2 regions of the Ectothiorhodospira shaposhnikovii genome follow, and region 2 is predicted to be linked to the other one. Evidence: predicted binding sites of a transcription regulator. Region 2 holds the regulator's gene; the other holds the start of a gene.
The links. Region 2 encodes sigma-54, which starts transcription at its own class of promoters, with help from an activator protein. Its sites were predicted from a motif close to TGGCANGNTNCNTGCTT; they were not measured.
Positions count from the first base shown of each region.

Region 1 (3,405 bases), 370 kb from region 2:
TCCCATCGAGCAGCAGATCGGGTTGGTAATCTCGGATATCGAGATGCCTGAGATGGATGGTTACACGCTGTCCTCCACCATCCGCAAGGAGCCGGCCCTGTCCCGTCTGCATGTGGTGCTGCATTCCTCCCTGAGTGGAACCTTCAACGAAACCCTGGTCCGCAGGGCGGGAGCAGACCGTTTTCTGCCCAAGTTCAGTCCGGATGAGCTGGCGGAGGTCGTGCTGGGATACCTTCAGGGGGATGATGCCGCTCAATGAGAACGTCACGGTCGGCAGGATCATGCCGCCCGGCGGTCATTGCGTGCCCCTTGAACGGTGGTTCGGCATACCCCCTTCGGGGGATCCCGAAGGTATACTGTGTACCATCCATATGCCGTTCGATGGTTTGTGTTCTATAACGAAAGATTGATCCATAACAGGAAACCACCTTGTCAGGCCCTATCGAATCTCAGGATTACGAGGATTTCAGGCTGTTTCTGGAGAAGTCCTGTGGACTGGTCCTGGGGGAAAACAAGCACTACCTGGTGAACAGCCGCCTGTCGCGGCTCATGGGCGAGTTCTCGGTTTCTTCCGTGAGCGAGCTGCTCAGGCAGCTCAAGCTGGGGCGGAATCCCGGGCTGCGAGAGCGGGTGATCGAGGCCATGACCACCAACGAAACCTACTGGTTTCGGGACGTGTTTCCCTTTGAGATCCTCAAGAACCAGATCTATCCGGAACTGGCAAAGCAGAAGGGGGCGGGATACGCCCCGCGCATCTGGTCTGCCGCCTGCTCATCCGGACAGGAAGCCTATTCCATCAGCATGGGGTTCAGTGAATACCAGCAATCCCGCCCCGGCAGCCTGCGGGATGTGCAGATCCTGGGCACGGACATCTCCGGCGCGGTGCTCAAGGAAGCGCGAGAGGCCAGCTACGATTCCCTGGCCGTCGCCCGCGGCCTGTCCCTTGAGCGACGCCAACGTTTCTTCGTGCAGAATGGCGATCGCTGGTCTCTCCGGCCCGACATCAAGGCCCGCGCCACCTTCCGTGAATTCAATCTCATGGACAGCTACACCCTGCTGGGGCGTTTTGATGTGGTGTTCTGTCGCAATGTCTTGATCTACTTCTCCATTGACTCCAAGAAGCTGATTCTCAAGCGTATCTCCCAGATTCTCAATCCGGGTGGTTATCTTTTCCTGGGGGCCTCCGAGTCCATGGCCAATTATTCCGACGCCTTTGAAATGGTGCGTTGCAATCCGGGCGTTGTATATCGCCTGCGCTGAAAGCACAGGCGTCAATAACCCGACCCGCTCCATGGGCCGGGACCTTGCGAACGGCGGTATCTTGCCGTGGCAGCCTCTCCGATTCCGGGTGCCTTTCCCTTAAGTCTCTAAAATAACGAGACTTTCTTTTATGGCACGTTGATTGCATTTTCGACCTTCAGGAACATTTCTTGAGGTCGAGTCCATGCCACTTTCCATAGACAGGGCCATTGGTATCCACGGCGATGCGCTGCAGGTGCGCTCAAAGCGCCTGGAGTTGCTCGCCTCCAACATCGCCAATTCCGACACCCCCAACTACAAGGCACGGGACCTGGATTTTCGTCAGGTGCTCAGTCGTGCGCATCAGCCCGATGCCCTGGGCCTGCGCCTTACCCACGCCGCCCATATTGCCACTGATGCCTCGGGTCAGGCTCTGGGTGAGCCGCTCTATCGGGTGCCCACCCAGCCATCCCTGGATGGCAACACGGTGGATCCTCAGTTGGAGCAGGCGGCCTTTGCCGAAAATACCGTGCAGTATCAGGCCAGCCTGGATTTTCTCAGCAAGAAATTCAGCGGCCTGCGCACGGCCCTCAAAGGCGAATAGGCCGGGAGATTAAGTCATGAGCAACATGTTCAAGATCTTCGACGTCTCCGGTTCGGCGCTGAGCGCCCAGTCGGTACGTTTGAATACCATCGCCAGCAACATGGCCAATGCCCAGGTGGCCAGCACCACCCCCGAGCAGGCCTACCGCTCCAAGCAGCCGGTGTTCCAGACCGTGATGGACCAGTTCGGCGGCAGTGCGTCCACTTCTCCGGTACGGGTGGCCGGCATCGTCGAGAGCCAGGCCGAGCCCTTCGTGAAATATGAGCCTCATCATCCGCTGGCCAATGAACAAGGGTATGTCTACATGCCCAACGTCAATCTGGTGGACGAGATGGCCAACATGATTTCCGCGTCCCGTAGCTACGAGAACAACGTGGAAGTGATGAATACCACCAAGCAATTGCTATTGCGAACTCTGCAACTGGGCCAGTCATAGGAGGGATGAACCATGAGCGTCATTGATGCCAACACCCTGGCCAGTCTGGGCCTGACCTCGGCCGCCGGACAGAAAAAGGAATCCAGCCGGGACGAATTGGGACAGGCGGATTTCTTCAAGCTGATGATCACCCAGTTGCAGAACCAGGACCCCTTCGAACCCATGGAAAGTGGTGATTTTCTGGGCCAGATCGCCCAGTTCGGCACGGTCAACGGAATTGGTGAGCTGCAGAAATCCTTTGACGGCATTGCCCAGGCCATGCAGGCCAATCAGACCCTGCAGGCCGCCGCCCTGGTGGATCGCGAGGTGCTGATTCCGGTGGATCTGGCGGTGCTGGGTGAGGAGGGCGGTATCCGCGGCGGGGTGGATCTGAAAGCCTCCGCCAATGATTTGACGGTGAACGTCTACAACGAGGCGGGTGTACTGGTGCGTCGCATCCCCATGGGTGGGCAGGGGAGTGGCATGAAATCCTTTGTCTGGGACGGCATCACCACGGACGGCGAGCGGGCACCACCGGGGGTGTATGAGTTTCGTGCCGAGGCCCAACTCGACGGCCAGACCAGCCAGCCCCAGACCCTGCTCAATGCACGGGTGGACAGTGTGCGTACCGGGCAGGCCGGCGGGGGAGTCACGCTGATCGTGGAAGGTTTCGGTGAGATCGACCTGGCCACGGTCCGGCAGATCGGTTGAGACGCGTCTTTTAGAAACAAGCCAATAAACTGAGGGTTACACCATGCCATCATTCAATATCGGTCTGACCGGTCTGAACGCGGCCTCATCGGATCTGCAGGTGACGGGGCATAACATCGCCAACTCCTCCACGGCGGGTTTCAAGCGCTCCCGTGCCGAGTTCGCGGATGTGTTTGCGCTGTCCTATACCGGGGTCTCGAAGACCGCCACCGGGAGCGGCGTGAATCTGGCGTCCGTGACCCAGCAGTTCACCCAGGGTGACCTGAACTTTACGGACAATAACCTGGATCTGGCCATCAATGGTCAGGGCTTTTTCATCCTGGACCGCGGCGGCATCACTGAATACACCCGCGCCGGACAGTTCCAGGTGGATCGGGAAGGCTTCATGGTCAATGCCGCCGGGCAGCGCCTGATGGGGTATCCGCCCGACGGCGGA
Region 1 covers NZ_CP178333.1:1,032,677-1,036,081, forward strand. Annotated here, with positions in the region: gene ACLF6L_RS04705 (chemotaxis protein) at 1-259, shown strand, start outside; gene ACLF6L_RS04710 (CheR family methyltransferase) at 430-1,260, shown strand; gene flgB (flagellar basal body rod protein FlgB) at 1,445-1,843, shown strand; gene flgC (flagellar basal body rod protein FlgC) at 1,860-2,279, shown strand; gene ACLF6L_RS04725 (flagellar hook assembly protein FlgD) at 2,292-2,969, shown strand; partial or broken gene ACLF6L_RS04730 (flagellar hook-basal body complex protein) at 3,013-3,405, shown strand, end outside.
Region 1: flgB (flagellar basal body rod protein FlgB) is a predicted target of sigma-54. The motif match lies at 1,392-1,408, and genes of this name have one in related genera.

Region 2 (3,405 bases):
TGGAAGAGTTTCAGATCATGCATATCCGCGAGAGCCTGGGCATCAGCCTCTCGGGGGGTGAGCGGCGGCGGGTGGAAATCGCCCGCGCCCTGGCCACCGAACCGGCCTTCATCCTGCTTGATGAGCCCTTTGCCGGGGTAGACCCCATCTCCGTGATCGAAATTCAGCGCATCATCACCCATCTGGTCTCCCGGAATATCGGGGTACTGATCACCGATCACAACGTCCGTGAAACCCTGGGCATCTGCAATCGCGCCTATATCCTGAGCGACGGACACCTGATCAGCGAGGGGCCGCCGGAAGTGGTGCTGGCAGACCCCCAGGTCAGGCGGGTCTACCTGGGCGATCATTTCCGACTATGAAAGTAAAGTTTTTGAGCCAACGCATGGTTTCCCCACACTGGGTCACATTTTTCGTGCCAGGACGTATAATCCGGATGACAGACCCGGCACGTGGCGGCAAGGCACCGTCGATACTGCCCGGACCCTTCAACTCCTGCCTGACGATTCCGGTGGCACGCCACATCCTATGCTGAAACCTTCTGTCCAGCTCCGTCTCGGCCAGAGCCTTACCATGACACCGCAGCTGCAGCAGGCCATCCGGCTGCTGCAGCTGTCCACATTGGAGCTTCAGGCCCAGATCCAGGAAACGCTGGAGACCAACCCGATGCTGGAAGCCCTGGAAGGCGCGGATGCCGACCTGGATACCGGCATGGATGAAAACACCCAACATGAAGGCATGACCTCCGGCGCCGACAACGCCGACAAGGATGCGGGGAGCCGAGAATTCGACGAGCCCGCCGAACGGGACAACACCAGCGAACCCTCGGAAACCATTCCCGAGGAGCTGCCCGTGGACAGCAACTGGGAAGACCTCTACGACATGCCGACCGCCGGCGGCGGCCAGATGGACAACGACGGTCGCGACCTGTTCGAGAACCAGAGTGCACCCGGCGAAGACCTGCGTGACCACCTTCTCTGGCAGATTCACCTGTCGCCCCTGAGCGAGCGGGACCAGGTCATCGCCATGACCATCATCGATGCCATCAACGATGACGGCTATCTGGCCGAACCCATCGAGCAGATCCACGCCGGCCTGGCCCAGGACCAGGAGATGGAACTGGAGCTGGACGAGGTGGAAGCCGTGCTGCGCATGGTCCAGCACCTGGATCCCGTGGGCGTGGGTGCACGGGATCTTGCCGAGTGCCTGCTGCTGCAACTGGAGCAGTTCGCGCCGGAGACGCCCTGGCTGGCCGAGGCCAGGACCCTGGTGCGTGATCACCTGGAAGCCCTGGGCACCCGCGACTTCAAGGGTGTCCAGCGCCGACTGGGTCTGGCCGACGGCGAATTGCAGGCGGTGATCGCCCTGATCCAGAGCCTGAACCCACGCCCGGGCACCCTGATCAGCTCCAGCGCACCGGAATACATCATTCCCGACGTCTTCGTGCGCAAGCGCGAGGGATGCTGGCAGGTGGAACTGAATCCGGAAGTCGCGCCCCGGTTGCGGGTCAACCCACTTTATGCCAGCTTTGTGCGTCGGGCCGATTCCAGCCAGGACAATGTCTATCTGCGCAACAGCCTGCAGGAGGCCCGCTGGTTCATCAAAAGCCTGCAAAGCCGCAACGAGACCCTGCTGCGTGTAGGCACCGCCATCGTGGAACATCAACGCGCCTTTCTGGAACACGGCGACGAGGCCATGAAACCCCTGGTGCTGCGGGATATCGCCGAGCAACTGGAGATGCACGAATCCACCATCTCCCGCGTCACCACCCAGAAGTACATGCACACCCCAAGAGGGATTTACGAATTCAAGTATTTCTTCTCCAGCCATGTGGGGACGTCCGACGGCGGTGAGTGCTCCGCCACGGCCATCCGTGCCATGATTCGCAAACTGATTGCCGAAGAACCCCAGGGCAAGCCCCTGAGTGACAGCAAGATTGCCCAGATCCTGGTGGATCGGGGCATCCAGGTAGCGAGGCGCACCGTTGCCAAGTATCGCGAGGCCATGGCGATCCCGCCATCCAACGAACGCAAGCGCCTCGTCTGAATCCATAACCAGGCCTCAGCTTCACTTTCACATTCCAAACCAAGGAGTCATCTCATGCAGATCAACCTCACCGGTCACCACGTGGACCTGACCGACGCCCTGCGCGACTATGTCAATGACAAGTTCCAGCGCCTGGAGCGCCATTTCGACAACGTCATCGACGTGCACGTGGTCCTGACCGTGGAGAAACTGCAGCAGAAGGCGGAAGCCAACATGCTGGTCAGCGGCAACACCATTTTTGCCGACGCCACCCATGCCGACATGTATGCAGCCATTGATGCCCTGGTCGACAAGCTGGACCGTCAGGTGGTCAAGCACAAGGAGAAGCTCAAGGACCATCACCGCGCCGAAGGCTCCCACCGCAACCACGTCGGGTGAGATATCCATGAACATCGGTGATCTTCTCGCTCCGGAGCGCGTCTGCTGTCTGCCGGACGTCAGCAGCAAGAAACGCGCTCTGGAGATGCTGGGTGAAATGCTTTCGAGCCACCTGCCCAGGCTGACCCAGGGAGAGATCTTCGACAGCCTGCTGGCCCGGGAACGCCTGGGCAGCACCGGCCTGGGGCATGGCGTCGCCATCCCCCACGGCCGGCTGGCCGGAGCCGACGAGGCCTGTGCCGCCCTGCTCAAGCTGGGCAAGGGCGTGGACTACGACGCCCCGGACAGCGAACCGGTGGACATCCTGTTTGCCCTGGTGGTGCCGACCGAATGTACCGACGAACACCTGCAGATCCTCGCATTGCTCGCGCGCATGTTCTCCGATCCGGAGACCCTGGCCCGACTGCGTAGCGCCAAAGGACCGGAAGATCTGCTGGACCTGGTACACCACTGGGATACCGAAAGCCCAGACTCACCGTGACCACGCCCCCCCTTACCGTCCATCACGTCGTCGAGGCCATGGGAGAACGCCTGGCCCTGCGCTGGGTGGCCGGTCATCAGGGCAGGGAACGCCGGATCGCTCACCAGGCCACGCCTCACGGCAGTACCTCACTGGTCGGACACCTGAACATCATCCATCCCAACCAGATCCAGGTGCTGGGTCCGGACGAGATGCGCTATCTGTGGAACCTGCGCAAGAACTCCCAGCGGGACATCCTGGAACAGCTGGTGAACGGCACGGCGGCCCTCCTGATCGTCACCGACGGTCTGGCGGTTCAGCCGGAACTGTGCGCCCTGGCGGACAGGCAGTCCGTCCCCCTGCTCTCCACCACCCTGCACAGCCACGAAATCATCAATATCCTGCGCTATTTCTTCAGCGACAAGCTGGCGGAGACCATCACCCTGCACGGTGTCTTCATGGAAGTGCTGGGCATCGGGGTGCTGCTGACGGGGGAAAGCGCCATCGGCAAGAGCGAGCTG
Region 2 covers NZ_CP178333.1:660,602-664,006, reverse strand. Annotated here, with positions in the region: gene lptB (LPS export ABC transporter ATP-binding protein) at 1-362, shown strand, start outside; gene ACLF6L_RS02915 (RNA polymerase factor sigma-54) at 529-2,046, shown strand; gene hpf (ribosome hibernation-promoting factor, HPF/YfiA family) at 2,101-2,424, shown strand; gene ACLF6L_RS02905 (PTS sugar transporter subunit IIA) at 2,432-2,905, shown strand; gene hprK (HPr(Ser) kinase/phosphatase) at 2,902-3,405, shown strand, end outside.